Regions from separate parts of the Sinorhizobium sp. NG07B genome, predicted to be linked through region 3. Evidence: riboswitches for the same ligand, from Rfam matches in the RefSeq annotation. Region 3 holds a riboswitch; each other region holds the start of a gene.
The links. A riboswitch is a leader RNA that binds a small molecule or an ion and turns the genes downstream of it on or off. The one in region 3 is predicted to bind cobalamin.
Positions count from the first base shown of each region.

Region 1 (7,944 bases), on a different contig from region 3:
GTCCTCATTGACGAGGAACTTCGGCACAAGAAACAGCGAGATGCCCTTCGTACCCGTAGGCGCGTCCGGCAGGCGCGCCAGCACGAGATGGACGATGTTGTCGGTGAAATCGTGCTCGCCCCAGGTGATGAAGATCTTCTGGCCGAAGATGCGGTAGCTGCCGTCGCCGCAGCGCTCGGCACGGGTCTTCAGCACGCCGAGGTCGGAGCCGGCATGCGGCTCGGTCAGGTTCATCGACCCCATCCACTCGCCGGAGACCATCTTCGACAGGAAGGTCGCCTTCAGGAAATCGGAACCGTGCCTGTCCAGTGCCTCGATCGCGCCCATGGTGAGCGTCGGGCCAAGCGCGAAGGCCATGGAGCCGCTGTTCCACATCTCCATGGCGGCGACATGCAGCATGTGCGGCAGTTCCTGGCCGCCGAAAACCTCTGGCGCCGTCAGGCCGTTCCAGCCTCCTTGAATCCATTTATGGTAGAGGTCGCGCCAACCTTCCGGCGTCTTGACCGCGCCGTCGATAAGCCGCGATCCCTGACGGTCCCCCACTTCGCCGAGCGGCGCCACCTCGTCGGTGGCGAAGCGGCCGGCTTCCGAAAGGATCGCGTCGACGAGATCTTCGCCGAGTTCGCCGAAGACGCCCGCGCTCACGGCATCGGCCATACCGGCCACGTGCTTCAGGGTGAATGCGATCTCGTCCACCGGTGCCTTGTACATGGTGCTCCTCCCTTGCGGCCGCAGGCGCAGGTTCGCTTCGGCTTCCTACCGGCCGCACCCTATTTGTTTTTACGTAAACGTCAACGTCAATTCTGGACACCGCGGCCGGCGATGTACTGTAACAAAACTGTCATGGCGCGCGAATAGAAGCCACTTCGAACGACCTGGTCATGGCGCTCCGATGAATCTGATTTCTCCCGAAATACCCGGCCTCGTCTGGGCCTACCGGTTCCTGCCCGGAGAAAGCCGTTGCCTGCGAATCGCGACGGATTCACCCGTCGACAGCCTTCAAGGCGGCGAAGGCTGGGTCTGGCTGCATCTGGCGTTGAGCGATGCGCGCACGCCGGCACTGATCGAGCGCATCGGCACCCTCCCGCCGGCGGCGATGGCGACGCTCACCAGCCATGACACCCAAGCGGCGATCACCGTTGCCGAGGACGTCGTCTATGGCACGCTTGTCGATTTCGAACGGACCTTCGACACGATGACGAAGACGATCGGCTGGCTGCACTTCGCCGTCGGCGACCGGATGATCATCACCAGCCGCCTGCATCCTTTGAGAAGCATCGACCGCGTCAAGGCGGCGGTCGAGAAGAGCGCCAAATGCGGCCGACCGATCGATCTCTTCGAAATGCTCGTCACCGAGTTCCAGCGGACGCTGATCACGCTGGTGCTTGAATTGACCGAGGAACTGAACGTCATCGAGGACCGGGTCTATGGCGAGGCGGGGCACCGGCAGCAGCCGGGGTTGGCGCCCTTGCGCCGAACCGTCGTGCGGCTGCATCGGCATCTGAGAACGATCCTCGCGCTGCTGCGACGCGCCGGCGCGTCCGATGAGGACGAGGTGCCGCCGGGCTTCATCGACGTCACCGAACGGCTATCCGATCGGCTGGAGGCGGTCGATCGCGACGTGTTCGCGCTTCAGGAGCGCGCCAGGCTGCTGCACGAGGAGATCGACAGCAAGATTTCGTCGGAGACCAATCGTCACCTCTACATTCTCTCGCTGATGACCGCTTTCCTGCTGCCGCCGACGCTCGTCACCGGCTTCTTCGGCATGAACACGGGTGCCCTGCCCTTCGCCGACGGCAGCGGCACGCTCTATGCCGGGCTGATCATCGCCGCCTCCATGGGCCTGGCATGGCTGATCCTCAAACGCGTCGGCATCCTTTGACCGGATACGACCAACACGCCGCGTTTCGCGCCACAATCCAGAGCCGAGTCCCGCCGCACTTTACCGCCAAGAGTCAGTGTACAGGAGCGGCGCTCTCGCGCAGATTGGCTGAGGGGCTGAGATTTACGACCCTTTAACGCTAAGTCGGCAATCTCAGAGAATGGAAAAGCGGGGAATCTCGATCTCGGGGATGATCTTGCGCCTGGCGGCCTTGGTAGGCCTGGCCTTTGCGGCGGCGAACGCACGCGCCGCAGACGTCGAACCGTGGAAAGCGCGGCAGAACGCCATCATCGTCGACGCCTACGAGTTGAACAGCATCGACTGGGAAGCGATGCTGAAGGACAAGCGCATCGCCGGCTTCATCGCGAAGGCCTCCGACGGCCTTCCGGAAAGCTACAGCTGCACCGGCGATCACGGCGGAGACACGGTCGCCCATTGCAAGACGATGTGGCGAAAATATGCGGTCAGCCGGGAGCTCTATCAGACGCGCCGAATGATCGCCCGCTCCCATGGACTGCTCTGGGGCGCCTATCACCTGGCGCGCCCGGGCAATCCCGTCGATCAGGCCAACCACTTCCTCGATTATGCGGCGCCGCGCGAGGACGAATTGATGGTTCTCGACCTCGAGGGTATCGATCCCGAGAACTACATGTCACTCGAGGACGCCGCGATCTTTGCCGGCCATATCAAGGCCCGCACCGGGCGATACCCCATTCTCTACACCAACCACATCACCGCGAAGCAGATCGCCGCCAACCGCGCCCAGCATCGGCTGCTTTCCCGCCTGCCGCTCTGGTATGCCCGCTACAAGCCCGACATTCGCGACGTCTTTCCGATGGGCAACTGGGATCGCTATGCGCTGTGGCAGTTCTCGTCGTCGCATAATTGCGGAAAGAAGCGCTGCCCCTATCGCGTGCCCGGGACGCTCAACGACATCGACGTCAACGTCGCCGCAATGACCGTTTCAGAGTTGAAGAAGGTGTGGCCGCAGGGCGCGCTGCTCCCGGAGAAGCCGCCGATCGTCACCGTCATCGCCTCCGCGAAGATTGGCAAGGCGCCGGCGGTGAGCGCCGCGGCCACCGTCCCGCTCGCAAAACCCCTGCTCATCAGCCGTGCCGAGGCCGAGAGCGGCTCGGGCGCCGGCGTCGACGGAACGGTCACCGGTGCGATCAGCGTGAAGGCCGCCGAGGCCCACCTGCCCAACCAGCCCGAGCGCCGCTGAAAAAGCCGGACGGCGCCTGTAGCTGTCTACGCTTCGATCTGAACGTCGCCGATAGGCCGCGAGCAGCAGGCGAGGATGTAGCCCTCGTCGACTTCGTCATCGAGAATACCGCCATTGTGGTTCATCTCGACTTCGCCGGCGATCTTCAAGACGCGGCACGTGCCGCAGATGCCGCCCTCGCAGGCCGCACCGATCCTGACCCCGTTGGCGCGTGCTGTCTGCAGGATCGTCTGGCCGGGGACGGTCGAGACTTCCCTGCCGCTCATGGTGAAGGTTACCCGGGCTGCCTCGCCTTGAGCGCCGGCCGCCGAGCCGGCGCGGATGGCGAGTTCCTCTGCCGCCGGCGCCGCCGCCGGCTGGAAGCTTTCCTGGTGGTAGCGGGCCATATCGAAACCGGCCCCCTCCAGCATCTCCCGAACCCCGCGCATGAAGGGTTCGGGTCCGCAACAGAAGACCGTTCGCTCCAGAAAGTCCGGTGCAAGCAGCGGCAGCTTCGTCGCATCGATACGGCCGCGCAGGCCGTGCCAGCCGTGACGCGCTTCGTGTCCTTCCACCAGGAAGCCGAGATTGAGACGCGGCATCTGGCGGGCGAGGATCTCCAGCTCCGGCTTGAACAGCAGATCCTCCGGCTGCCGGGCACAGGAAATGAAGGTCACATCCGTGTCCGGCGCGCAATCCGCCATCCAGCGCGTCATCGACATCATCGGCGTGATGCCGGAGCCGGCCGAGACGAACAGATATTTTTCGCCCGGATGGCGCACGAAGCTGAAATCGCCGAGCGGCCCCAGCGCCTTCAACGTCATGCCAGGCCTGAGATTGTCGAACATCCAGCGCGTGCCGATGCTGTTCGACTGCGCCTTGGCCGTGACCGCCACGGAAAGCGGGCGGGACGGCGAGGACGATAGCGTATAGGTGCGCATCACCGGTTCCTCGCCGACGGGGAGTTCCAGCGTCACGAACTGCCCGGGCAGGTAGCGGAACCAGGCCGGCCTGTCGGACCGGAAGGTGAAGGTCATCACGTCCGCGGTCTCGCCGACCGCGGAGATGCATTCGAGCAGGAACTGGCGATCTTTCCAGGGCTGCAGTTCGTCGAAGTGGTGAAAGGAGCGTGCCATTTCCATCGTCATGCCACCCGCGACAGAGGAGCGGCGCTGCCCTGCAGGCGATCCTGCATGAAGCGCGAATACCAGTCGACGAACTGCATGACCCCGCCCTCGTGTTCGGCCGAATAGGGACCCGGCTCATAGGCCGGCGAGCGGATGCCGAAGGCGTTTTCCTCGACGATCTGCCGGTCCTGGTCGTTGGTCTCGGTCCAGACATGGGTGAGGTCTTCGAGGGTATAGTCGACCCCTTCGACCGCATCCTTGCTGACGAGCCATTTCGTCGTGACCTGCGTCAGTTCCGGCCCGAGCGGCAGCACGCGGAAGGTGATCGCATGGTCGCCGAGGATGTGGTTCCAGGTCGTCGGGTAATGGAAGAGCAGCAGCGTGCCGATGCGGTTCGCGCTTATGTCGCCGGAAAGCTGCTTGCGGACCGCCTTCTCGCCGGACATCGTATAGCTCTCCGCCCCGTTGATCAGCGGCATCCTCGTCATGCGGAACTGGCCGGTCGGCCCGATCTTGAAGGCGCTCGGCAGCCCCGCCGCCTCGCATCTCTCCCAATGTGCACCGATTTCCGGATCGTCCATGGCGCCCTGGACGCCCGTCACAGTCGGAGCCTCGGGATAGGTCCGGCAGAGTTCCGGATGGTTGGCGGCGCAATGGTAGCACTCGCGGTTGTTCTCCCAGACGAGCTTCCAATTGCCCTTCTCGACGATGGTGCTTTCATAGGCGACCTTGGTTTCGCCGAGGCGATGCGGCGCGAGATAGGCTGCAACCGTGTCGCGGAAGGGCTGGAAATCCATGGGCCGCTCGGCAAGGCTGATGAAGATATAGCCGCCGACCGTTTCGCAATTGACCGGCTTCAGGCTGTGCTGGGCCGGATCGAAATCCTCCGGCATCTGCCGGGCGAAGAGCAGCCTGCCATCGAGTTCGTAGGTCCACTGGTGATAGGGACAAACGAGCTTGGCCGAGGATCCCTTGTGCTGGGTGCAAACGCGCGAGCCGCGGTGGCGGCAGGAATTGTGCAGCGCTCGGACCGCCCCATGGCGATCGCGCACGATGACGATCGGATAGTCGCCGACCTGCAGCGTGAAGTAATTGCCGGGACGCGGGATTTCGCAGTCGTGGCCGACGAATAGCCAGTCTTTGTACCAGATATTCTCCAGGTCCTGACGGTAATAGTCCGGGTCGATGTAGAAGGCCCGATCGAGGCTGTAGCCCTCGCGGCGGGTCTTCAGCTTGCGCAGCATTTCGTTCTGGATGTCCATGCCCATGTCCTCGTTAGCCCTGTTTCGGGCAGGCAGGACGGGAACCGCGCCGGAGAGATGTCGTGCGCCTTGGCTCCGATCCGGCTGCCCGCCGCAACCAGTTACGGTCGTTTTCCTCAAGGCTGGTTTCCGGGCTCTGGAGCGGCCCGAGGGCCCTGCCCGGCGCCTTCCCGGACGATTGTCCAGTGGCCTTATGCCGGGGGTTCACTCCACCACCGTTGCGGGGGCAGCGCCGGGATTTGACCGGCTTCCCAATTCTCCGCCCCTCCCTGCGAAGAAGCGGCACCTTGAGCAATTCGAATCTAAGCGGCCAGACAGGCTCGGCAATTGCCGGTGCGCGACATTCCATTCCAGAAAGACGACAAAGATTTTCGATGCGCGCGCGTTGGAAGTCCTGTGACATCTTCTATAATAAACAATGTGATAGATACATTTTTCGGCAAATGGCGCTTTTTTTCGCAGCGGCATCCAGGCCGCGAAGATCACGGGCCATTTTGCGACATAAAGCGATGCACGGGCGCCCGAAATACTCTATTAACCATAGTGATTTAGCGTTCGCTGACGGTTTAGTCCGTTCAGCGACAAGTGACGCAGAGGTCGATGGCAAAAATCAGATATTACGACGCCTCAGGCAAAGCGCAGGCGCCGGCGCCGAAAACGGCGGGCGGCCATACAGAGTTCCTGCGCACGGGCCGAATCGACCGGCGCCGGCCGTGGTTGCCCGAACAGCGCCGCTACATGACGCATGAGGAAGTGGCAGAGAGAACCGGACAGAGATTACAGGCGGCGGGAGAGACGACACACAGGCGGATCAACGGCTTTCATGCCTCGATCCAGTTCCCGAAGATGATCTTCCACAGGACCCTCGCCGACAGTCCCCACCTCGGCTATTGCCATGTCACCGCGGCGCGGACTCATCTCGCTCGATCGCGAGACGTCACCTGGGCGTTCTACTTTGCCAACTTCTTCTCCGACCTCGGCGACGAGGCGCACTTCTTCGAACGCATACAGACAAGCTACTCGCGCATGTATTTCGCCGTGGCCATTCAACCCGGCACCGAAGAGGGGCGGATGGTCCTCGATCGAAATGTTCGGGGCAACGGCCTGATCTTCCGGACGCAGGACCCGAAGGTGGCGCTCAAGAACGTCCTGATGCTCGGCGCACGCGACGAAGCGCTGCGGCGGATCATTCGCAGCCTCTGACGCCGGTCATCGACAAAGAAAATCGTTCTGTTTTCCCTCCTCCTCCGTTAAGGAAGCGACGGAAAGGACCAGAACCGCCATGGCCGAAATCATCGATACGCGCAGCGAACCGGATCGGGCGATCGAAACGGCCTGCGCGGTGCTTTCCGAAGGTGAGCCCGTGGCGATCCCGACGGAAACCGTCTACGGCCTTGCAGCAGACGCAACGAGTGCCGATGCGATCAGCCGCATCTACGAGATGAAGGGCCGGCCGCGTTTCAATCCGCTGATCTGCCACGTCTCGGACATGGGAATGGCCGAAGCGCATGTGATATTCGACCCCATCTCCCGACGCCTCGCGGAAGCCTTCTGGCCGGGGCCGCTGACCCTGATTCTCACTCAGCGACCCGAAAGTACCGTGCACGCGCTTGCCTCGGCCGGCCTCGACACGCTCGGGATCCGCATGCCTGAAGGTTTTTCCCGGCGGGTGATCTCACATTTTGGGCGCCCGCTGGCGGCGCCGAGCGCCAATACGTCGGGCAAGATCAGTCCGACCAGCGCGGCCCATGTGGAGGCGGATCTCGGTGCGAAGCTGAAGCTGATCCTCGATGCCGGCCCGGCGGAAATCGGCCTCGAATCGACGATCATCAAGGTCGAAAACGGCCGGCTGCGGCTGCTTCGGCCGGGGGGTCTCGATGCGGCCGAGATCGAGGCGCTCGCCGGCCTTCCCGTTGAGCGGCCGGAAGCGGCCGGCGCGACGATCGAAGCTCCCGGCATGCTCGCCTCGCATTATGCGCCGGGTGCCGCGGTGCGGCTCAATGCGACGGACGTCCACACGGGAGAGGCGCTGATCCGCTTCGGCGGCAAGGCGCTGCCTGGCGAAGGCAGCGCGGCGATCGTCCTCGACCTCAGCCCAACGGGCAATCTCAGGGAAGCGGCCGCCAATCTTTTCGACTATATGAAAAAGGCAGATGCGAGCGGCGCTCGAACCATCGCTTTCGGGCCGATCCCGGGCGAAGGCCTTGGCGAAGCGATCGTCGACCGGCTCGAACGGGCCGCCGCCCCGAGGATCTGACCGGAAGCGCGAGACCTGTGTGGTCCGGCTGTTTCGGCAATATAAATCGCAGGCAGGTCATGAGCACAGCAATCCCTTCTCCCGAACTGATCGCCTCGTTCACCGACATCGTCGGCCCCGGCCATGCGCTGACCGGACCGGCGGAGACGGCGCCCTATCTCGTCGAATCGCGCGGGCTTTACCGCGGCACGACACCGCTCGTGCTGAAGCCCGCC
Region 1 is NZ_NWTD01000004.1:155,311-163,254, reverse strand. It holds gene CO664_RS15425 (acyl-CoA dehydrogenase) at 1-711, opposite strand, end outside; gene CO664_RS15420 (transporter) at 893-1,882, shown strand; gene CO664_RS15415 (glycoside hydrolase family 25 protein) at 2,043-3,104, shown strand; gene CO664_RS15410 (hybrid-cluster NAD(P)-dependent oxidoreductase) at 3,131-4,231, opposite strand; gene CO664_RS15405 (aromatic ring-hydroxylating dioxygenase subunit alpha) at 4,228-5,472, opposite strand; cobalamin riboswitch at 5,575-5,777, opposite strand; gene CO664_RS15400 (DUF6656 family protein) at 6,073-6,675, shown strand; gene CO664_RS15395 (L-threonylcarbamoyladenylate synthase) at 6,755-7,729, shown strand; gene CO664_RS15390 (FAD-binding oxidoreductase) at 7,789-7,944, shown strand, end outside.
Region 1: linked by a shared signal. The riboswitch ahead of CO664_RS15405 (aromatic ring-hydroxylating dioxygenase subunit alpha) and the one ahead of CO664_RS04845 (CbtB-domain containing protein) in region 3 are both predicted to bind cobalamin.

Region 2 (7,944 bases), 490 kb from region 3:
ATAGAGCGGGTCGGACAGGAAGACTTGCTTCTGCTGGCAGATAAATGCCGGGATGATGGCGAGCGGCGCCACCACGAGCGCGCCCTTGTGCTCACGGCCAAACAGCGCGTCGAGCGCCAGCATGACGAGGAAGAAGACTGCGACCGTCGTCCAGGCCGGCCGCATCGGATCGATGAAATAGGCGATCGTTTCGGAGCCTGACTGGCGCACGATGAACTCGACCGCAAAGACGATCGTCGCGGCAAGCGAAAGCGAAAACAGCGCGCTGCGGGTGCCCGCCAGGGTCTTTGCGTGTCTGACGGAAAAGCCCGGCCTTTCGACATAGACCTGAGGACCTCTCGCGGCGGAATCGATACTGGCCACAACTTCTCCAATTTCACAAAACTTTCGTTCAACTGTCATACGACCGTCATCTTGAACGGGGGATGAATGGCGAAACGGCTTTGATGATCCTCAGGTTCCCGCTGTGGCGACGGGTCCCTGTCGCGTCACTAACGGCCGGGAACAACAGGATTTTTCAGATTTTTTCTAAGCATTGCGATTGGGAGGGGGTTTTTTGCCCCCTGATGCGTTAAGTACAAGCCTTAAGCTGGATGCATTCGCCGAGGAAACACCGACAGGCCTGCCATGACCCCACAGAAAGCCGCACCTTCGACGCTACGGATCGCCGTAGCCCAGCTCAATCCGACCGTCGGCGATATCGCCGGCAACCTCGCCAAGGCGCGCGAAGCGCGGGCCGACGCCGCGCGCCAGGGCGCCGACCTGGTGCTGTTCACCGAGCTTTTCATTTCCGGCTATCCGCCTGAAGACCTGGTGCTGAAACCGGCCTTCCTGAAGGCGTGCCTGCGCGCCGTCGAGAACCTCGCCGCAGAGACGGCGGATGGAGGGCCGGGAGTGATCATCGGCTTCCCCCGTCAAGCCTCCGCGCAGCGGCACAATTCGGTGGCCGTCCTGGACGGGGGCAAGATCATCGCCGTCCGTGATAAGGTGGATCTGCCGAATTACGGCGAGTTCGACGAAAAGCGGGTGTTCGATCAAGGCGAGATGCCCGGTCCGGTGAATTTCCGCGGCATTCGCATCGGGGTTCCGATCTGCGAAGACATTTGGGGAGAGCTCGGCGTCTGCGAGACGCTCGAGGAAAGCGGCGCCGAAATCCTGCTTTCTCCGAACGGTTCGCCCTACTACCGCGGTAAAGTTGATGTCCGTCACCAGATCGTGCTGAAGCAGGTGATAGAGACCGGCTTGCCGATGATCTATGCCAATCAGCTCGGCGGGCAGGACGAACTGGTCTTCGACGGCGCGAGCTTCGGCTTCAATGCCGATCGCTCGCTCGCCTTCCAGATGAGCCAGTTCGAGGAGGCGCTCGCGATCTCCGAATGGACGAGGGGTGACGACGGCTGGGTCTCACACAACGGACTCCGGTCTCGCCTGCCGGAATGCGAGGAGGCGGACTATCGCGCCTGCATGTTGGGGCTGCGCGACTACGTCAACAAGAACGGCTTCAAGAACGTCGTCCTCGGCCTGTCGGGCGGCATCGACTCGGCGATCTGCGCGACGCTCGCCGTGGACGCGCTCGGCGAGGAGCGGGTTCGCACGATCATGCTGCCCTATCGCTATACGTCGCGGGAATCGCTGAAGGACGCCGAGGCCTGTGCCAAGGCGCTCGGCTGCCATTATGACGTCGTTGCGATCGAGGAGCCCGTCGAAGGCTTTCTCAATGCTCTCGCCGACACGTTCGAGGGGACCGAATCCGGGATCACCGAGGAGAACCTGCAGAGCCGCACGCGCGGCACGATCCTGATGGCGATCTCCAACAAGTTCGGCTCGATGGTGGTGACCACCGGCAACAAATCGGAAATGTCGGTCGGCTACGCGACGCTCTACGGCGACATGAACGGCGGCTTTAACCCGATCAAGGACCTTTACAAGATGCAGGTCTATGCACTGTCGCGCTGGCGCAATGGCGCTGTGCCGCCCGGAGCACTCGGCCCCTCCGGCGAGGTCATCCCGCTGAACATCATCGACAAGGCGCCATCGGCCGAACTGCGGCCCAACCAGACCGACCAGGACTCGCTGCCGCCCTATCCGGTCCTCGACGACATTCTCGAGTGCCTGGTGGAGAAGGAACTGAGTACCGAGGAAATCGTCGCCCGCGGGCATGACGAGGCCACGGTGCATCGGATCGAACACCTGCTCTACATCGCCGAATACAAGCGGCGGCAGTCGGCTCCCGGGGTCAAGATCACCAAGAAGAATTTCGGCCGGGACCGGCGCTATCCGATCACCAACCGTTTCCGCGACCGAGGGTAGATCATGCGCAGTTCGGTGGAGATTTTCGATATTGCCACCGGCGAGACGCAAGTCGTCTGGCAGACGGAGCGGCTGGTCGAGGCGCCGAACTGGTCGCCGGACGGCAAATCCCTGATCATCAACGGCGACGGCAGGCTCTATCGGCTTGCCTTTGACGGTTCCGAGCCCGTGGAAATCGACACGGGCTTTGCCGGGCAATGCAACAACGATCACGGCATTTCGCCGGACGGGAAAACGCTGGCGATCAGCGACAAGACCGAATTCGGCAAGTCGGCGATCTATCTGCTGCCGGCCGAGGGCGGCACGCCGCGACTGGTGACGCGCAACCTGCCGTCCTATTGGCACGGCTGGTCCCCGGATGGGAAAACCTTGACCTATTGCGGGATCCGCGACCAGATCTTCGACATCTACACGATTTCGGTCGATGGCGGAGAGGAGCGGCGCCTGACGCATGGCGAGGGCCGCAACGACGGCCCGGACTGGTCGCCGGACGGTGCGTGGATCTATTTCAATTCGAGCCGCACCGGCCGCATGCAGATCTGGCGGGTGAGGCCGGACGGCAGCGATGTCCAGCGCATCACCGACAGCCCTTATGGTGACTGGTTCCCGCACCCGTCGCCGGACGGCAGGCATCTGCTGGTGCTGTCCTATGACGGCGAGGTCTTCGACCATCCGCGTGATCTCGATGTGCGGCTTCGGCTGATGGATCCGGAAGGCAGCAATGCGCGTGTCCTCTTCGAACTCTTCGGCGGGCAGGGGACGATGAACGTTCCGAACTGGTCGCCCAACGGCGATGCCTTCGCCTTCGTGCGTTATCGGCCGGCTTGAGCAGGGCGCGGCGCCCCCGCCTTGCGTTTCGCCGGCGGCTGTGCCCATATGCGGCCGTCAGGTGCCCGCTTGCTGCGGGAGAATCGGGAAGCCGGTAGAATTCCGGCACGTGCCCAACGCTGTGACGGTGACGTCTGCGCCAAAAGAGTTCTGAGTATTTTCAGAGCTTTGCCACTGGTTCCTGATGCGATCTGGGAAGGTGGCGCAGCCGAGTGATCCGAAGTCAGAAGACCGGCCTGGCGAGATAGACCGGCCCCGCGCGGACGGCGGGAGGTTGCGCATTGTTGGGGATCGAACGATGCTGCCTGACCCGAACGGCTGCCTTGCGGCGGCCGGTGCCTTTTCGCCGGACGAGCGCGCCGCCGTCTATCGTGCCATCGAGACGCGCCGCGACGTGCGCGACGAGTTCCTGCCCGAACCGCTGCCCGAACCGCTTATCGCCCGCCTGCTCGAAGCGGCGCATCGTGCCCCGTCCGTCGGCTTCATGCAGCCGTGGAACTTCGTGCTCGTACGGCGAATCGAGACGCGGGAGAGGGTCTGGCAGGCTTTCCAGCGCGCCAATGAGGAGGCAGCCGGAATGTTTTCGGGCGAGGCGCAGGCGAAATACCGGTCACTCAAGCTCGAGGGCATACGCAAGGCGCCGCTCGGCATTTGCGTGACCTGCGACCGGACCCGCGGCGGCGCCGTCGTGCTCGGCCGCACGCACAATTCGCAAATGGACGTGTATTCGACGGTTTGCGCGGTGCAGAATCTTTGGCTCGCGGCGCGGTCCGAAGGCGTCGGCGTCGGTTGGGTCAGCATTTTCCACGAGAACGAGGTCAAAGATATCCTCGGAATTCCGGAGCACATCGAAATCGTCGCCTGGCTGTGCCTTGGCTATGTCGATCGCCTCTACCAGCAGCCGGAATTGGCGGTGAAGGGCTGGCGGCAACGCTTGCCGCTCGAGGACCTCGTTTTCGACGAAGGATGGGGCGTCCGCGACAGCCTCGTAACGACCGCCCAAAGGGAAGGTGTCACTCGTTCTGCAGCGGCTGGTAACGCGATCCCCGAGGGTTCTTGAGATCGATCGCGCTCTCTTCCTGTGGCAGGAAGGCAGGACCGACAACGCGGACCTTGCTGCTCTTCGGATCATAGGGGCGCTCTTCCACGGGCTTTGCCCCCGCTGGTCCGAAGGCTGGTGCAGACGGCCCCTCGATCGTCACGACGGAAGGGCTGACCACCGAAAGCTTGGTTCCCGAGGTGGTGCTTTTGTTCTGATCCGTCGTGATCTTCGGAATCTGGCAGCCGCAGATGCCGGGAGAACCGACGTCGCGCACACGATAGGCGAAGGCGTTGGGGAGTTCCCTGTACGGCCTTCCCGTGGACGCCGAAACCATCTGCTCGCTCTCCTCGGTGGCGAGGACGTGATAATAGAGTTCCGTATCGGCGCCGGGGCATCGTGCCCGGCAAAGCTCGGCGTCGCGTCCGAAGTCGGCCGGCGTGGCGTTCGACGAAATCGGGAAAAATGCTCCGTCGCAGGTCCGCACGCACATGGTCCTGAAGCCGCCTGCCGCGCCGTTCTCCATGAATGTGAAATCGTCGGTCGGACCATCGAACAGCAACGGATAGTCCTCGCCGTCCGGCGGGAAGCTTTCGAGGATGTTGCGATGAGCGCGCGCCTCTTCGGTGCCGAATTCATCCGGAACCGTCTCGTCCCAGTTCGGAGCGGCGTCCCCCGAGCAGTCGTTCAATTCCATGGCGGCGAGGATCCGCCGGCGCATGTCCTCATTGCCCTTCGAAATCAGGTGCCGGCGTTGGGCCTTGAGCGTGTGGAGATTGTCCTCCATGCGCGCAATCGCATCGTCAAGCTCGGCACAGGCAGCCGCATTTTCGCTTTCGATGTAGACGACGGACTCGTCGCTGCATTCCATGCGCCGCCTTTCGTTCCTGGCGCGGCGAAGTTCGATGTTCTGTCGCGAAACCGCGCCGGTGAAATCGCGCAGATTGGCGTTTGTCGTCAACGCCGCCGGCAGCTCTGCGAGGCGGGCGCTGAGGCGCGCGCAGACGTCGGTGGCCGATGCCTGCCCAGGCATAGCCAAGGCGAGGGGCAGCAGAGCGGCCGCAAGGCGCATCATCCTCAAGGACGCAGTGGATCGGGACACTGACACTCGTCTTTCCTGCATTTCGCTCCGCTGATCGCGGGACAGGGGCGCCTGTAGTCACATCATACGACGTTAGGGTGAGGGCGCAACGACAAGACGGCGTTTGCGTTAATACGTGTTCCGAGACAGGAAGGGCCGGGCCGCCTGAACGGCCCGGCCATGATTAGGCCGCCCTTGCAGTTTCGAGCGACATGGGCCGTTCGAGCACCGTCCCTTCGATGAGGGCAACGGCCTTCATCTGTCGAAGCAGGCTTCTCGACACTTCCCAGGCGACCGCGACCGCGTAGACATTGCCGATCCTGTGCGGCTCGGCAATCCGTTCTCCGGGGCACCCCATGCGGCGGAACATCCGCTCAAGGAAGACGTCTGTGACGGTGACGATGTGGCTGATGCCGGAGGCAAGGCCAAGTTCGCCGACGCCGCACATCAGTTCGGCGGCGGCGACCGTCACCTGGTTCGAAGACCGGTCCTGGGAAATATCCGGGTCGATGCAGAAGCGGCTCGATTCCCAGACCGAAGCGCTCCGGATTTCCGGGTTGCCGCCGAGCAGCACCGGGAATGTATCATCCAGCATGTTCGGCCCCAGCGTCGGCAGGAGCCTGAGCGAGCCACGCAGCTTCCCGGTTTCCGGCGAATAGGACATCACATAGAGCGGATTGGCCTTGTCGTAGTGGTCGATTTCCCAATCGCCCTCGGTCCTGACGTCCCATTTCAAGAAGTCGTGGAAGACGCGCTTGCGCAGCCGGAACATCTCGTCGATGGCCTGCGGATGTTTTCCGCGAGCGTTTCCGTTCACTATCCTGATCATCTTTCGCTCCATCGTGTTTGCGCGATGGAGCGATGCTGTCAGGCTCGGGCGACACATGTAACTGTCGGTAGTGACAGTTTAATCCAACGATTTTTCCCACAAAATTTGTGGGGCATCCGGCGCCGGGAGCGAGCTCCGATGGTAAATTCCCCCGTCAGATGGTGGGGATCAACGCATGGCGGACTGCCTGCGCAACCGCTTGCGTGTTCGACACGACATTGAGCTTGCGGCGTGCATTGCTCATGAAGAAGCGGACCGTGCGTTCGGAAATGCCGAGGATCGTCGCGATTTCCCAATAGCTCTTGCCGGCTGCCGACCAGGTCAGGACCTCGGTTTCGCGGCTGGTCAAGCGCGGATCGCGCTCGTCGATCGTATCTGCCATCGTCCGCTCGAGCATCGAGGCATGAAAGAGATTGGCTGCCAGCTGGAAGTCACGCAGATGGCAGCGGCGATATTCGGACCATTCCGTCGGCGACATGTTGGCGCTGATCGCCAGCAGCGCCATGCGGCCGGCCGGCGAAGGCAGCGGCAGGGCGACCCCTTCCGTGGACAGGCCGAGGTCCTCTGCAGCCTCGAAGAGCGGCTCGCACTCGGGAAAGCGGCGGCGTGCGGGTGCCCATTCCACAGGCCTTACGCCTCCGAGAGCAAGCCGAAGGATAGGGTCGATCCGGTGAAGACCGCGCGACAGATAGAGCTCCTCGGCATAGGCGCCGAAAGTGTGATGCAGGCGGCAGACCTTGAGACCCTCGGCCGTCGGTTCCGCTTCCAGATAGAGAAGATGCGCAATATCGAAGGTACGACGCATCAAGGCGAAGAATTGCTGCGGTTCCGCACACCCGCCATATTCCACGATATCCAGCAGATCGAGGACAGCCTGTTGATTAGTCATGCCGTAACACCGATTCATGCCCCTAGAATAAACATGGTTTAGCCTGCCGGTTTTTGTCTAGTGCTATATTTCGTAATCGGTGCAAGTCTTTTCACTAGATCAATGCATGGTTGTATTTCCGCGGCAAGCTGCCGCGGAATCGCCTAAAGCGCGATAGACCGGAGAGCCATTCCTCAGGCGGGATGGCTTGCCTCGACCACTGCAAGAGCCGCCATGTTGACGACGCCGCGGGAGGTGACGGAGGGGGAAAGGATGTGGGCCGGCAGCGCCGAGCCGAGGAGGATCGGCCCGACATGAAGGCTGTCCGTCATCGTCTTGACGACGCCGAGCGTGATGTTGGCGGCGTCAAGATTGGGGAAGACGAGCAGATTGGCTTCGCCCTTCAGCGTGCTGTTCGGCATCACCCGCTCGCGCAGCGTTTCGGAGATGGCTGCGTCCCCGTGCATCTCGCCGTCGACCTCGAGATCGGGCGCCAGCTCGCGGACGAGCTTGAGCGCGGCGCGCATCTTGGCGGCGCTCTCGGATTCGCGCGATCCGAAATTCGAATGGGAAACAAGGGCAGCGCGCGGCGTGATGCCAAAGCGGCGTATTTCGCCGGCGGCCATCACGGTCGTCTGGGCGATTTCCTCGGCGCTGGGGCTGAAGCTCACATAGGTGTCGGTGAAGAAGGTCGCACCGCGCTGGGAAATCAACAAGCTTAGCGCCGAGAAGTCGAGTACGCCCGGCTTCTTGCCGATGATCTGTGAAACGTCGCGCAGGTGTCGGCTGTAGCGCCCTTCGACCCCGCAGATCAATGCGTCCGCTTCACCGCGCTTGACCGCCAGCGCACCGATCACCGTCGTATTCGTGCGGACGATCGTGCGGGCGGCTTCCGGGATGACGCCGAGACGGCCGACAAGGGTGAAGTATTCTTCGACGTAGTCGCGATAGCGCGGATCTCCTTCCGGATTGACGACCTCGAAGTCGAC
Region 2 is NZ_NWTD01000001.1:1,481,981-1,489,924, forward strand. It holds gene CO664_RS07140 (LTA synthase family protein) at 1-363, opposite strand, end outside; gene CO664_RS07145 (NAD+ synthase) at 628-2,310, shown strand; gene CO664_RS07150 (TolB family protein) at 2,314-3,138, shown strand; cobalamin riboswitch at 3,181-3,393, shown strand; gene bluB (5,6-dimethylbenzimidazole synthase) at 3,437-4,198, shown strand; gene CO664_RS07160 (DUF2865 domain-containing protein) at 4,152-5,252, opposite strand; gene CO664_RS07165 (acyl-homoserine-lactone synthase) at 5,443-6,087, opposite strand; gene CO664_RS07170 (LuxR family transcriptional regulator) at 6,242-6,976, opposite strand; gene CO664_RS07175 (NADP-dependent malic enzyme) at 7,150-7,944, opposite strand, start outside.
Region 2: linked by a shared signal. The riboswitch ahead of bluB (5,6-dimethylbenzimidazole synthase) and the one ahead of CO664_RS04845 (CbtB-domain containing protein) in region 3 are both predicted to bind cobalamin.

Region 3 (7,944 bases):
CAGCCTTCGATGACCGGATCGACGAGCGCCGTATAGCCGCGGATGACGCCGGTTTCCTCCAGACGCCTGATCCGCCTGAGGCAGGGAGACGCAGAAAGGCCGACGCGCTCGGCCAGTTCGTTGTTGGTGATCCGGGCATCGGCGACCAGTTCCTTCAGGATGCGGCGATCCATCTCGTCGGCAATTTTCTGCGTCATCTTGCTGTAACCTCGGCAAAAACTTGCGCTCATCAAAACGAAGTGATCGCAAATAGCAAGGATCAGCCCGGGCGTTTGATATAAATTGGCGGATAGTGGAGTCCGCTAGCGCCCAGGGAGAGAAACCATGACCGCGCCGCATCCGTCGAAGACCCATATCGGCAACCACAAACTGCATCCCGAGACGCTGATGCTGAACTACGGTTACGATCCCGAGCTCTCGGAAGGCGCCGTCAAGCCCCCGGTGTTCCTGACTTCCACCTTCGTGTTCCACTCCGCCGAGGAAGGCCGCGACTTCTTCGATTTCGTCTCGGGACGGCGCGAACCGCCGGCGGGCGTCGGTGCCGGGCTCGTCTATTCCCGTTTCAATCACCCGAACAGCGAGATCGTCGAGGATCGGCTTGCCATATACGAACGCGCCGAGGCCGGCGCGCTCTTCTCCTCCGGCATGTCGGCAATCGCCACGACCCTGCTTGCCTTCGTGCGGCCCGGCGACGCAATCCTGCATTCACAGCCGCTATACGGCGGCACCGAGACGCTGCTCGCCAAGACCTTTCTCAATCTCGGCATCCACGCAGTCGGCTTTGCCGACGGCGTCGATGAAGCGGCCGTCAGCGCCGCCGCCGAGGAGGCCATGAGCAGGGGCCGGGTCGCCGCGGTCCTCGTCGAAACGCCGGCCAATCCCACCAACAGCCTCGTCGACGTCGCGATGATCCGCCGCATTGCCGAAAAGATCGGCGAAAGACAGGGGCAAAGGCCGATCGTCGCCTGCGACAACACCCTGCTCGGCCCGGTCTTCCAGCACCCGATCGACCACGGCGCGGACCTGTCGCTCTATTCGCTCACCAAGTATGTCGGCGGCCACTCCGACCTGATCGCCGGCGCCGTGCTCGGCTCGAAGGCGCTGATCAAACAGGTGAAGGCGCTGCGCGGCTCGATCGGCACGCAGCTCGACCCGCATTCCTGCTGGATGCTCGGCCGGTCGCTCGAAACGCTGTCGGTCCGGATGGAGAAGGCGAACGAGAATGCCCGGATCGTCGCCGAGTTCCTGCGCGACCACCCGAAGGTCGAAGGGATCCACTATCTGCCCTTCCACGACGAAGCCTCGCCGGTCGGGAGGACCTTTGCCGCGCAATGCACCGGCGCCGGCTCGACCTTCTCCTTCGACATCGCCGGCGGCCAGGAGGCAGCCTTCCGTTTCTTGAACGCCCTGCAGATCTTCAAGCTCGCCGTCAGCCTCGGGGGCACGGAATCGCTTGCGAGCCACCCGGCGGCGATGACTCATTCGGGCGTGCCGATCGAGGTGCGGCGCCGGATCGGCGTGCTCGAATCGACTATCCGCCTGTCGATCGGCATCGAGCACCCGGACGACCTCGTCGCCGACGTCGCGAACGCTCTGACGACCGTCTGATCCATTGAGCGGGGGCCGTCCCCCGATCAATGCGTCAGAATATTGACTACGTTGCCGAACGGATCGCGCACGAAGAAGCGTCGCACACCCGAGGGTTCGTCAGTGATGTCATAGACGATTTCGATGCCGGCCGCCTTCGCGCGCCGATAGACTTCGTCGACATCGTCCACCTCGATCGAGAGCGCCGGCACCGGCGTTCCCGATCCGCCTTCAATGGCAAAGCTGACCTGCGGCATTGCCGATCCGCCTTCCGCCGCAAAGGTGACCAGCCAGCCGTGATCCATCACCACGTTGAGGCCAAGCAGATCCGTATAGAAACTGCGCGCGCGTTGCGGATCGGATACTTGAAGATTGGGCACGATGCGTCGGACTGCCATTGGATCCTCCCCAGTTTCATCGTCCTCTTTCCTAGGCTTCAGCCGCGTTGAAAGCCAAGCGTGAAAAGGGCGAGCGAAGCTATCGAAGCGATCGTGCGGACATGGTTCCACCAGACCCAATCGGTCAAGTAGCGCTGCTGCCAGACTTCGGTGGCGGCCTCGACCGAAGTGGCATTCGCCAGCGCGTTGTTGAGCGGAACGTTAAAGACCATCGTCACCGCGAATGTGCCGGCGAGGTAGACGAGTCCGCCCGCCGCCAGGAGATAGCTCCCCTCCCCGCCCCAGATGAAAGCGGCAGCTATGAGGATCACGCCGAGCAGCGCCGTGCCCATGAAGGCGGCGAAGAACAACGGATTCTGGATCACGACGTTGATCGCGTTCATGGCAGCAACGCCCTGCTCCGCCGGCAATCGCCGCAGCGCCTGCATGATGCAGACGGAAAAGACGAAGAAGAGCCCGGCCATAAGTCCGGATCCGATGACGGCGGCAAAGGACAGGGCAGGAACAAGGGCAAGCATCGCACGGACCCCGGGTCGATCGTGCGGCCTGCGGCCGCACGCGCTGCCCAAGAGATAACCGACCAATGCGATATAGTCATCAGGAGTTGTTCCCCATGTGGCGGGCAACGCGAAATGCGCGCAACCCTCTCCTCCACTTTCCACCGCGGCGCGATTGACATCATTGGCGGCCACACCTAATCATCGCTGATCGGTTGGTTCCCGGAATGCGAACGTGTTTCGGGAGTAAACGGGAATGTGACGGATGGACCCAAGCTGGGCATCTCAATCACTGCCGACCCCGCGACTGTAGAGCAGCGTGAATTTGCCGTTCCGGAGCAATCCGGAAGAAGCCACTGGAACAGCCGCGAGAGGGCGGTTCGGTTCTGGGAAGGCGAGGCAAATCCTTGGTGACTAGGCTAGCCTGGGCACCTGACGCTGCGAGCCAGGAAACCTGCCAAGCGATACGGGCATAGTGCCCAAGGGGAATATCCCATTGCCATCACGGAGGTTGTCATGGCTACGTCTAAAGTTTCGAGCATTCCGCTCTCCCTCAGCGACCGTCTGACCGCGGGCATCATCGCCCTCATGATCGGTGGCTTCCTCGTTTTCGGTGCCGGCCTGGCGAATTCGGCCGTGCTGCACGACACGGCACACGACACGCGCCATTCCTACGGCTTCCCCTGCCACTAAGCGAAGTCATGGAGCGCCTGCCGCGTTCCACACCAAACGATACAACAATCGACCCTCCGGTGCTCGGAGCGCGCGTCGTGCGTCTGGCACGCGCCCGCGCCTTCAAGCGCCGGCTTGCGTCGATGGAATCGGGCCGGCTTACCGCAAGGCGGCCACGCCCGCTGAGGAAAATCGACAATGATCGTCAAGACACTTCTGGCCGCGGTCGTGGCCGGGCTGATCGCCGGCGTCTTCATGACCGGCGCCCAGGAATTGCGGGTCACGCCGCTTATCCTGCATGCGGAAGAATTCGAGGGCGAAGCGCCGGCTGCAACCGGGCAGCCCGCCGGCGAGCAGCCGGCCACGGATCATCAGCAGCATTCGTCGCTGAAAGGATCCCAGATGTTAGGCGAGATGCTCGCAGCACTTTCGCCGGTCACCCCCGCCTATGCCCATGAGGGCGAAGAACACGAGGAAGGCGGCATCATGTTCGGCATGAGCCGCTTTTCCGGCACGCTTGCCGCCAATCTGGTCACCGGCGCCGGCTTCTCGTTGCTGCTTGCAGGCATCAGCCTGATGATCGGCTACCCGATCACGCTTGCCAATGGCGCGCTCTGGGGCGCCTTCGGCTGGCTCGCCGTGCACCTGCTTCCGGCCGTAGGCCTGCCGCCGGAACTGCCGGGCTTTCCGGCGGCCGAGCTTGGCGACCGGCAGCTCTGGTGGGGGGCGACGGTGCTACTCTCGGCCGTGGGACTCTATCTGCTGGCACTCCGCCCGGAAATCGTCGCCAAGCTCGCGGGTCTCGTCCTAGTCGCCGCTCCCCATCTTTATGGTGCGCCGCAGCCGCTCGACATTTCCAGCAACGTGCCGGCTGTGCTCGGCGCCGAGTTCGCCGTCGCCGCGCTTGCGACGACGCTCGCCTTCTGGCTGGTGCTCGGCATCGTCTCCGGTTTCATCAACGACCGGTTTCTCCGGGCGCACTAACCGGCCCCCGCGCCTTCGCCGCTTGTCCTCTCCCCGCCTGCGGGCAGCACGCGGGGAGAAGGCAAGGGTCTCATTTGCTATCGAGCAGGTGGGCCCGCAGCATCTCTCGTCGAAGCTCGGGCTCGAGCAGCACGCAGGTGTCGCAGAAGCTGCCGCCCTCGGCACGATAGAAAAGGCAACAGCCGCCGCGGATCCGGTAGGTCCTGGAGCGAAGCTCTCCCCCACTGCCGGAGGCCGCTTCGATCTTTTCGTAGTGAAGCTGCCGCGAGGCAAGCGGCGAGTGGGCCTTTTTGACGATCGCCAGCGCCTGCCCCGTCGCCCTGTCCTCCCGTTGCCGCCGCCGCCCGATCTCCAGGAAAGCGCCGGCGAGACTGTCCGCGGCCAACCGCCATTGCGCGCGCGCTGACAGGCCGCAGCGGCGTTTCAGCAGCGCGATCACCGGCTTCAGATGCGCAACGAAGGCATCGTGAAAGCGTCGAGTCGGCTCGTCCGGCTCGATCTCACTCTCGCTCCGCGGAAGGTCGACGAGGAAATGAAAGCGGCCGGCCACAAGCGACCTCCCGTCGCGGGCACGCAAATAGGTTTCGAAACGCAGGCCCGCGACCACCGGAACAAGGCCGCTCACAAGATAGATCGCGCCCGCCGCAAGGCTCAGCTGATGGCTGTAGAAGGCGACCAGGTGCGCCGCTCGAATCTTATCGTCCATGCCGGACGCGAAACGGTCCTGATAGGCCAGGCAGGTCTCGAGGTTTGCCGGCTTCGACCAGAAAGCGTCTGGCGATTGGAAATGTGCGTCAGAGGTCGCGACCGAACAGGCGACCTCCGGAATGGAGGCCGCCAGCCATTCGATCGCGGCAGCCGCCTCCATGACCGCTCTGCTTTCCCGCTGCCGATGCCCCTGCCCCATGCTCCGTCCCATCAAGCCGCGCCGGGTGTCAGCCAGCCCCCTTCGAATCCAGCCCTTTTCAGCCCCCGGCTGAAGTCCGGGATACTGCGCGTCAGTTCCCAGATGAGGCCGCTTCTCCAGTTCTCGATCATCATGACGGACAGCCCCTGGTCAAGCCCGACAATCCTGTCGTCGACCCAGCCCTCGCGCCCTGCGCCCGGCAGGCTCGGATTGAAGCCGCCGGGAAGGCGGCCGTCGCGAAGCAGTGCCGGATAATGCGCGAGCAGATGCGAAAGGCTATCCAGGCAGTCGTCCGGTGCGAAGGGCAGTCCGGCAAGCGGAGCCCAAGGGACCAGGGTCCCGTCATCGGCGCCGAACGGAGCGCCTCGTGCCGCATAGCCCAGAAGCCTCTGCCGCCGGCCGTCACGCAGCCGCATCCAGCCCTTCGGCGCATGGCAGGCGCTGAAGCCCCAGAGGTTGCGGCAATAGCCGGAAAAGCCATGAGGATTCTCTTCCGCATGCGCCCGCTGAAGCGCGATCGCTCGGCAGCTGTTCGCGAAATAGTCGCTGCTTGCCGCCCGCATTCCCGTATCGCCTATGCCTCGGAAGTCGATCCAGGCATGGGGAAAGAGGTGGATGAACAACGCGCCCGCGTGCAGGTGCGACATCCCGCCAATCGTCAGCCATTCATGTGCCACCGAATAGGCGCCGTAGTTCTCCGGCGCAATGGGTAGGCTAGTGGAGCCTAGCGCCAGGACATAGAGGAGCAGCGCCTCGCTATAGCCGCGCCAACGGTGCTTCAGGAAACGCCCCGGCGGCCTCCAGCCCATCGTCAGAGTATCGCCGCGGTTGAGCGCCCAGGCCCAATCCGCCCGCTCATATAGTCGCGCTGCAAGACTGCGGATTTCCGTTTCGTTCGGATCTGGCCCCGAGAAATAGGCCGCGGCCGTCAGTGCGCCGGCCAGAAGCAGCGCCGTGTCGATGGTCGAGAGTTCGCTGTTCCAGGCGCGCTCGCCCGTTCGCATGTCCAGAAAATGAAAGTAGAAGCCGCGGTATCCCGTTGCGAGCCTATCGCTCCCCTGCCGGCTGCCATCAAGAAAGCGCAAGGTCGTGAGTACGCGGTGACCTGCATCCTCCCGCCGCATCCAACCGCGCTCGACGGCGACCGGATAGCAGGACAGTCCGAAGCCGGTGGCCGCGATACTCGATGGCGACCCCGCCCGCGAGGTGTCGGCGACGAGCCCCGTTCGCGCATCGGTGTAATCAAGGAAATACTCAAAGGCGGCGCGTTGCAGCCGATCGGCGAGGGCGATGTTCTCCGGCGGGAAATGAAGCATGGCGAGGTTCTGTTGGACGATCATGGCCAGATTGGGTGCAAGCGGCGCCGGCGACAGCGTTGGAAGATGCGAATTGGCCCCTTTTTTCAAAGTGACCGTTCGAGCCGCTTCCCTCTCTCAGACGCCAATCAAATAATATTGAGATCGCGGCCGACCGGGACAGTCGCCGATTTGCAATCCTGTGGTACATTCTGTTTTGAAGCTCGACGGTTTTGAGACGCGGGCTCGGAAGTCCGACTGTAGATCATGACGATTGGCGGATGCGATGTTGAGCATGCTGGCATTGATCATGGCGCTCAGTGGCAGCCCGATGCAGACGGCCGCCACGCCCCCGAATGTCGATGTGGAGCTGGTTCTCGCTGTCGACATGTCCGGCTCGATGGACATGGAGGAAGCGCGGGTGCAGCGTTCCGGCTATGTGCAGGCGCTTAGGCATCCGGATTTCATCAACGCGGTAAAGGGGGGATATCTCGGCCGCATTGCCATCGGCTATTTCGAATGGGCGGGCATGGTGAACGAGGCTTCTGTCGTCACGTGGCAGGTGATCGAAGGTGCCGAGGATGCCGAAGCCTTCGCGGCCAAGCTCGAGGCCCGGCCGATCGGAACGCGGCGCGGCACCTCGATTTCGAACGCGATCATCTTCGGCACGAGTCTGATCGATACCAATGCCTTTTCGGGCGTGCGCCGCGTCATCGACATTTCCGGCGATGGCCCCAACAATACCGGGCCGCCCGTCGCCCCTGCCCGCAACGACGCGGTTGCGCGAGGCATTGTCATCAACGGTCTCTCGATCCTGATCCGCCCGTCCGTGTCGACCGGTCCGCTCGATCAGTATTATGCGGAATGCGTGATCGGCGGGCCCGGCTCCTTCGTTCTTCCGGTGCACGAGGCAGAGGATTTCGCAATCGCCATCCGTCAGAAGCTGATCCTCGAGGTGAGCGGGGTGGCGCCTCCCCTTAGGCTCAGCTTCGCTGCGACCGAGACGGCAACGGATTGCATGATCGGTGAAAAGCTACGGCCAGGCTTTCTCGACAGGGTCTATCCGGAACTCGACCGGTAAGCCTTTGGCTGAAAGACTCTGCCGCGCCGCGGAGGCGGCGCTGCTGGATCCCTGTGACAAGCACAAGGATTGGGGCGCGAAAATATGACCGGCGCTATAAGCACAGCCCGGGGCGCTCACTGCAGCAGGCGAACGCCGCCGGCGAAATCGGCTCCTGCGGCTGCGAACTCACGCCGATCGCGCAGTTCGCTGGTGACAGCCTGAAGCGCCATGTCGATGCAATATTCCAGCGCCTGCGCGTCCAAGGCGCGGGCGCTGTCGCGGATATGGGCCAGCATTCTGGCAATGCTCGCAAGTTCCGCTTCATGGTCCGCCGCTGCCGAAATAGAGTTAGTCATCCGAACCCCCATAGCCTGCACTACCCTCGCGAAGGGACTATAAAGGAATTTCCCGTTCGCGCGCGTTGCACGAGCGTTGCACACCCTTCAGTGGTGTTACGCGCCAGTTTCGCCAATCCGCGCCGGGGTAATTTACGCGCGCTCGCCTGCCTCTTGCAGTTCCATTTGGCACAGGAAGCTCCGGG
Region 3 is NZ_NWTD01000001.1:990,699-998,642, reverse strand. It holds gene CO664_RS04865 (Lrp/AsnC family transcriptional regulator) at 1-197, opposite strand, end outside; gene CO664_RS04860 (cystathionine gamma-synthase family protein) at 325-1,608, shown strand; gene CO664_RS04855 (VOC family protein) at 1,635-1,985, opposite strand; gene CO664_RS04850 (anthrone oxygenase family protein) at 2,024-2,503, opposite strand; cobalamin riboswitch at 2,682-2,959, shown strand; gene CO664_RS04845 (CbtB-domain containing protein) at 2,999-3,175, shown strand; gene CO664_RS04840 (CbtA family protein) at 3,353-4,138, shown strand; gene CO664_RS04835 (ferric iron reductase) at 4,209-5,006, opposite strand; gene CO664_RS04830 (glucoamylase family protein) at 5,057-6,385, opposite strand; gene CO664_RS04825 (DUF1194 domain-containing protein) at 6,627-7,421, shown strand; gene CO664_RS04820 (hypothetical protein) at 7,538-7,771, opposite strand.

Region 4 (7,944 bases), 360 kb from region 3:
CCAGGCGATTTGAACAAAATTCGGCTTGCTGAAGATGAACAGCATGGTTTTTCCTGCCTTCGAGAGTCCGGTTCATTTCCCGGTTGTTGCGATGGCGGCGATATAGGCGTGGGACAGGTATTTTTCGATCCTGGACTCGGCATCGCATGTCGCATTTTGACTAGGGCTCCAATGTTCGTCGCACGCTTGATGAGCGGGTGACACGGGCCGTGATCGCGGCTAGCGCAAATGCCGTGAAATAGCGTCGAGACAGGACTTTGCGGCAGAGTGTTTCGATGCTACGGAGACCGCATGACACACGCGATCATGCTCCAGGGGACCGGCTCGGATGTCGGAAAATCGGTATTGGTGGCAGGCCTCTGCCGGCTCGCCGCCAATCGCGGTCTGAAGGTGAGGCCTTTCAAGCCGCAAAACATGTCGAACAATGCGGCCGTCTCCGATGACGGCGGCGAAATCGGCCGGGCGCAGTGGCTGCAGTCGCTCGCCGCCCGCGTGCCCTCGTCGGTGCACATGAATCCGGTGCTCCTGAAGCCGCAATCCGATGTCGGAAGTCAGATCATTCTGCAGGGCAAGGTCGCGGGGCAGGCCAAGGGCAGGGAATATCAGGCCCTGAAGCCTAAGCTGCTCGGCGCCGTGATGGAGAGTTTCGAGCACATCTCGGCCGGCGCCGATCTCGTCGTTGTCGAGGGCGCCGGTTCGCCGGCCGAGATCAACCTCCGGGCCGGCGACATCGCCAATATGGGTTTCGCCACGCGCGCCGATGTCCCGGTGGTTCTCGTCGGCGACATCGATCGCGGCGGCGTCATCGCATCGCTGGTCGGCACCCATGCAATCCTGCCGGAGGAGGACCGGCGGATGGTCACCGGTTATCTCATCAACAAGTTTCGCGGCGACGTCCGGCTTTTCGACGATGGCATCGCGGCGATCGGCCGCTTCACCGGCTGGCCTTGTTTCGGTGTCGTGCCCTGGCTGAAAAGCGCCGGGCGGCTGCCGGCCGAGGATTCCGTCGTTCTCGAGAGGCTGGCGCGCGGCGGTGGCAAGGCTTTGAAAGTCGCCGTGCCCGTCCTGTCACGCATCGCCAATTTCGATGATCTAGATCCGCTTGCGGTAGAACCGGAGGTCGAACTCGTCTTCGTTCGGCCGGGCATGCCGCTCCCCGACGACGCGGGGCTTGTCGTCATCCCCGGTTCGAAATCGACGATTTCGGATCTCAAGGATTTTCGGGCCCAGGGCTGGGACCGCGATCTCGAGCGTCACGTCCGCCGCGGCGGCCGGGTGATCGGCATTTGCGGCGGTTATCAGATGCTCGGCCTCCGCGTCACCGATCCGCTCGGCATCGAGGGAAGCGACCGCGATATCGCCGGGCTCGGCCTGCTTTCCGTCGAAACCGAAATGGCGCCGGAAAAGACCGTGCGCAACAGCCGTGCCTGGTCGCTGGAGCATGACGTGGCGCTTGACGGCTATGAGATCCATCTCGGCAAGACCGTCGGGGCAGATTGCGAACGGGCCCCGGTGACGATCGACGATCGCCCCGATGGCGCCATGTCGCCGGATCGCCGCGTCATGGGAACCTATCTGCATGGGCTCTTCGGTAGCGACGCTTATCGCGCCGCACTGCTGAAGAGCCTTGGGATTGCAGGCGGAGGCGCCAACTATCGCCAGTCGGTCGACGGCGCGCTCGACGAGATTGCCTCGGAGCTAGAAGACGTGCTCGACCGCGCCTGGATTAACGGCCTGCTCGGCTAGCTGCCGTGCCGCCGGCGGGTGACACTCATCTCTTTGGTCGATATTGCATGGCCGCTGCGAAGGATGCAGCATGGCGGGCGAGGCGGCAGACCGGTTTTCAGAAAAATACAAGTCTTGCCGCCGCCCGGCACAAAGGTCGGCGGTCATGACACGCGCCCAGCTGGTCGGCGTCCTTATCGGACTGGCAATTGTCGCGGCTCTGACGGTGCTGCGGGCAAGCGATCCACAACTGCTGAGATTCGCCCGCGAAATCACCTTCGACGAATACCAGCGCCTGGCGCCGCGGCCCTTCGAAAACCTGCCCGTGCGGGTCATCGATATCGACGAGGCGTCGCTGAGCGAGTTCGGCCAGTGGCCTTGGCCAAGGGATCGATTGGCTGCGCTGGTCGACAGGCTTTCGGAAATGGGCGCCGCCGTCATCGCCTTCGACATCCTGTTCGCCGAGCCCGATCGACTGTCGCCGCGCACCGTTCTGCGCGACGTCAGCGGGATCGATCCGGCTTTGCTGGAGCGGCTGCCGGACAATGACGAGATCTTTGCCGGGGCGATTGCCGGCAAGCCGGTGGTGCTGGGCTTCGGCCTTTCGAATGCGGGGAGTTACCGGCCGCCGGTAAAGTCCGGCTTCGCCTTCACCGGCGAGAGCCCTTTCGGAGCGCCGCCGCGCCTGACTGCCGCAACCCCGCTTCGGCCGGCGCTCGAGGCCAATGCAGCCGGCATCGGGCATATCAGCCTCAATCCCAACAGCCCGTCGGCGGTCGTACGGGCGGTGCCGCTCCTTCTCAGCGACGGCGCGCAGCTCTATCCGAATTTGGCGCTCGAGGCGCTGCGTGTCGCACAGGGGGCTTCCACCTATCTGCTGGCCGGCGCGACGGAGGTGCCCGATACGATAACCCGGATCAAGATCGGCGATTTCGCCGTGCCGGTCACGGCGGCCGGCGAGCTCTGGCTTTATGTCAGTGAGGACCGGGCGGAAAGATATGTATCGGCCGGGCGCGTGCTTGCCGCATCGGGTGCTCCCGAGGATGTCAGGGCGGCCGTCGAAGGCAGCATCGTCTTCGTCGGCACCTCGGCTGCCGGTTTGCTCGATATCCGCACCACGGCTCTCGGCCATAATGTCCCGGGAGTCTCGCTTCATGCCCAGGCCGTCGAGCAGATCCTGTCGGGTCGCTTCCTCTCGCGCCCGGACTGGGCCGAAGGGCTCGAGATCCTGTCGATCGCCATTGCAGGCACCCTCCTCGTCATGGTGACCACCTTCGTCAGCCCCGGCGTGGCGCTCGCCTGCGGGTTGCTGATCACCGGCTTGGCTCTCGCGGCCTCCTGGACTGCGTTTCTCTACGCGGGACTGCTCTTCGACCCGCTTGCTCCGATCTTTTCCGGATTGGTCACGCATTTCGCCGCGACGGCCTATCGCTTCCTGGTGACCGACCGGGAGCGTCGCGTCGTCCGGCGCGCCTTCGGCCAATATTTGTCGCCGTCGCTGCTTTATCGCGTCGAGCACACGCAGAACGCACTGAGGCTCGGGGGAGACGATCGTGAGCTGACGATCATGTTCGTCGACGTGCGCAACTTCACCGAGATCAGCGAGCGTTTGGCGCCGACCGAGGTTGTCGGGTTCCTGAATACGCTTCTCGATGCGCTGAGCCGACACGTCATCGAAAACGAGGGCACACTCGACAAGTTCATCGGCGACTCGATCATGGCCTTCTGGAACGCCCCCGTCGATGTCAGAGATCATCCTCGCAGGGCCGTTCGCGCGGCTTTGGCGATGCGAGAAACGCTTGCTCGTCTCAATGACAAGGATGCCTTCGGTTTCGGGGCGGGGCAAAGCGTTGCCATCGGCATTGGAATCCACACCGGCCTTGCCTGCGTCGGCAACATGGGCGCCGAGACGCATTTCAACTATTCGGCGGTCGGGGACACCGTCAATGTGGCGGCGCGCATCGAATCCGCCTGCAAGGAGATCGGCTACGATATCCTCGTGTCGGAGGCGACGGCAAATTTGGCTGGCGGCTGCGCCCTGCTGGAGGCCGGAGCATTGGGGCTCAAGGGTAAGAGCACGCGAACGAGGCTCTTTGGAGTCGTTGGCGACGAGCGACTGGCCGAGTCGGATGAATTCGCCGAGCTCTTCGAAGTTCATCGGCGGCTGGTCGACGCTTTGCGCGCACGGTCCCCCGAGAGCCGGCGCATGCTGGGCGTGGCAAAGCTCAAGGCGTCCGCGCTGACGCCCGGCTTGTCGGAGTTCTATCGGCGGATTTCGCGGCGCGGCGAACATTTCATTGGTGAGCCGACGGCGAAGGATGCGGCTGGCGAATAGGTGCTTCGCCGACTGATGCAAAAGGCGCCGCTTTCCGGCACTTCAATTACAGTCACCGTCGTCCGAACGAACGGTCCTTGCTCCGCTCGTGCGAGTAATCACGATTGCGCGGCCTTTCCGACCTGTCGAACTTGTTCGGTTTATCGTGCCAGCTCTTGTCGTGTTTGTCCGGCTTGCCCGGCTTTTCTGGTTTTTGGGGCTTGTCCGGTTTGTGAGGCTTGTCGGGTTTGTGAGGCTTGTCGGGTTTGTGAGGCTTGTCGGGTTTGGGTGGCTTGGGTTGGGGCGGCGTCTCGACAGGCGGAGCCGGTTCGGGTGGCGGTGCGACGAGCGGCCGGACCCGATCTGGACGGATCTGGATCTCAGCTGAAAGGCCGCAGCCGGTGCCGCTCCATCCGGGCGACAGCTGCTGCCTGCCGGAGAGGAACGGCAAGGCCTGCTGGTTGCCGAGTGTCCTGAGGATGCTTCGGTCGACCCGTCGCGTATCGGTCATATCGCCATTGGGACGGGCGACCACGCAGTCGCAGCGCCGCGTCAGCTGTTGACAGCCGCCTCGGCCGCAAAATTCGGCAGCGCCGCTCAGGAGCACCACTGCCGTCGTGCCGTCTCCGCCGACGTAAAAGTCGAAGACCGTGCCTCGAACGCCGATGGTTCCGGCCGGTGTCAGGATCTGGTAGGCCGCGTGCCCCGAGTTGCCGCTGATCCAGCGAAACGTTCCCTTCGCCGCCGCGACGGTCAGCTTCTGCACCGATCTCGAGTCGTCGAAGACGAATTTGTCGATGACGACCGACGAGCCGGCACCGACGGCAAGCTTGCTTCCATCTCGGAAGACGAACTGGCCAAGGCCGGATCTGGATGTCCGAATCCGCTCGTCGCGGTGCACCGGGTCCGTGACGACCAGTGGTCCGCTCGCTCCGCTGACCTCAGTCTTGATCCGGATCGCCTGACCAATCGGTTCGGCGGCCTTGCTTGGCATGGAGCCGTAAAGCGCGACACTCAGCGCGACAAATGCGGCACGACGCAGATATGCCATCGCACCCCCTCCAGGCTGAACTGACAAATTCAGTGCCGTGGACATAATCGAACACCGTGGCGAAGCATCGGAGCCGCCTCGGGTTCGAATGCCCGTTTTATCACGCGCTTGGGACGGGCGTCTGCCTACCCGTTCGGATTAGGAGAAAGGCGCCGAGTTGGCGACGCACCTCACGCTGCCGCAACTTGCCGACCTCGCGTCGCAGACCGTCGATTGACTTTGACGCATCCGCTTCATAATTAACGCATTGGATGGTTCCCCCGCACCGAAGCGGCGCGGGAGAGTAAATGGGAATGTGACGGGCGGACCCACACCGGGCGCCCTTATCGCAGCCGACCCCGCGACTGTAGAACGGTCAGGGTTCGCCATCGGGCATGCCGCACCTCTTCCGGTGAAACTGCATGGGGCAGTTGTCGCGGAATTGGAGGCACGCCGGAAAAGCCACTGGCGTGGCATCGTGAGCAGCCGGGCTGGACGCCTCTCTTTCTACGAATCGTCCGCCTTCACGAGCCAGCAGACGCCGGGAAGGCGAGGCGGACCCGTTCGGGCCCAATAGCGCTGGGCACCGCGTGCGCAGCGCTTGCCCGTGACGCCGAGAGCCAGGAGACCTGCCGTCCATCAGGGCATCGCCCGGGGGAGTCCTCCCCAATGCCAGCACGGAGGTTGTCGTGGCTTATTTATCGTCTTCTGCGCGTGCCCGTCACGCGTCCGCTTGCTATCGTTGCTTTGTCCCCACCAGTTTCCTCGCATGGGATCTGGTCGGATGACATTCTCCAATGCCGGTCCGGTCTTCGTGCTCGGCGGCGCGCGCTCCGGGAAATCCAGTTTCGCGGAGAAGCTCGCCGAAGCCTCGGGGCTCGGGATGCACTATGTTGCGACCGGCCGCGCCTATGACGAGGAAATGCGCGATCGTATCGCCCGCCACCAGGCCGCGCGGCAGGGCAAGGGCTGGGCAACGCATGAGGAACCGCTCGATCTCTCCGGCCTGCTTCGTCGACTGGATGCACCGGAGCGCGTCATTCTTGTCGACTGCCTCACGCTGTGGGTGACGAACCTGATGATGGAAGAGCGCGACATGCCGGCCGAGTTTGCGGCACTTGCCGGCTTGCTGCCTGCCATGCAGGCGCGCGTCATCATCGTCTCCAATGAGGTCGGTCTCGGCATCGTGCCGGAGAACCGCATGGCGCGAGACTTCCGCGACCATGCCGGCCGCCTCCATCAAATCGTCGCGGAGAAATCCGCCGAAGTCTATTTCGTCGCGGCCGGGTTGCCGCTGAAAATGAAGGGTTGATTCATGACACTTGCAAAGGCCCAGTCGGGCAAGATCCCCGCCACGGTCATCACCGGCTTCCTCGGCGCCGGCAAGACGACGATGATCCGCAACTTGCTGCAGAACGCCGAGGGCAAGCGGATCGCATTGATCATCAACGAGTTCGGCGATCTCGGCGTCGACGGCGACGTGTTGAAGGGCTGCGGCGCTGAAGCCTGCTCGGAAGAGGACATCATCGAGCTCACCAATGGCTGCATCTGCTGCACCGTCGCCGACGACTTCATTCCGACCATGACCAAGCTGCTCGAGCGAGAGAACCGCCCGGATCATATTGTCATCGAGACCTCCGGCCTTGCGCTGCCGCAACCGCTGGTCGCCGCTTTCAACTGGCCCGACATCCGCAGCGAAGTGACGGTCGATGGCGTCGTGACCGTCGTCGACAGCGCCGCCGTTGCCGCCGGCCGTTTTGCCGACGATCACGACAAGGTCGATGCGCTGCGCGTCAATGACGACAACCTTGACCATGAGAGCCCGCTGGAAGAGCTCTTCGAGGACCAACTCACCGCCGCCGACCTCATCGTTCTGAACAAGACCGATCTCATCGATGCTGCGGGCCTCAAGTCCGTGCGTGACGAAGTCGCCTCGCGCATCAGCCGCAAGCCGGCGATGATCGAGGCCAAGAACGGCGAGGTGGCAGCCGCGATCCTGCTCGGGCTTGGCGTCGGCACGGAAGACGAGATCGCCGACCGCAAATCGCATCACGAGATGGAGCATGAGGCCGGCGAGGAACATGATCACGACGAATTCGACAGCTTCGTCGTCGAACTTGGCCCGATTGCCGAACCGGCGGCCTTCATCGACCGGCTCAAGGCCGTCATCGCCGAGCACGACGTTTTACGCCTCAAGGGCTTTGCCGACGTACCCGGCAAGCCAATGCGTCTGTTGATCCAGGCGGTCGGCAGCCGGGTCGATCAATATTACGACCGTGCCTGGGCACCCGGCGAGACGCGCGGCACGCGCCTCGTCGTCATCGGCCTGCACGACATGGACGAGGCGGCCGTGCGCGCGGCGATTTCGGCGCTGGCGTGAGGTTGTTTTGAGCGCGTGTGAGAAGAACCCCTCCCCAACCCCTCCCCACAAGGGGGAGGGGCTCGGCTGGCATTTGCGGCGGCGCTTTCGTTCCCAAAGGGGGGCGGCGTTATGGCACGAACGGCTGATACTCGGGGAAAGAGTGCGTGTGGCACGACCTAACCCCTCCCCATTGTGGGGAGGGGCTGGGGAGGGGTCTCTTCACGAGCCCAGCGGGAAGCAACAATGCATCTCCTCCTAGCCCAGAAAGGCACGATCGCCGACGGCAACGAAGCGATCGATCTCGGGCAAAGCCCGGCCGATATCCTGTTCCTGTCGGCGGCCGATACCGAGCTTGCGTCGATTGCCGCCGCGCATCGCCGGCGCGCGAGCGGGAATAGCCTGCGCATCGCCAGCCTCATGAACCTCATGCATCCGATGTCGGTCGACACCTACGTCGAACGTACCGCGCGACATGCGAAGCTGATCGTCGTCCGGCCGCTCGGCGGCGCCAGC
Region 4 is NZ_NWTD01000001.1:1,348,307-1,356,250, forward strand. It holds gene CO664_RS06500 (hypothetical protein) at 1-45, opposite strand, end outside; gene CO664_RS06505 (cobyric acid synthase) at 292-1,746, shown strand; gene CO664_RS06510 (adenylate/guanylate cyclase domain-containing protein) at 1,892-4,060, shown strand; gene CO664_RS06515 (FecR domain-containing protein) at 4,113-5,090, opposite strand; cobalamin riboswitch at 5,326-5,721, shown strand; gene cobU (bifunctional adenosylcobinamide kinase/adenosylcobinamide-phosphate guanylyltransferase) at 5,854-6,381, shown strand; gene cobW (cobalamin biosynthesis protein CobW) at 6,385-7,449, shown strand; gene cobN (cobaltochelatase subunit CobN) at 7,675-7,944, shown strand, end outside.
Region 4: linked by a shared signal. The riboswitch ahead of cobU (bifunctional adenosylcobinamide kinase/adenosylcobinamide-phosphate guanylyltransferase) and the one ahead of CO664_RS04845 (CbtB-domain containing protein) in region 3 are both predicted to bind cobalamin.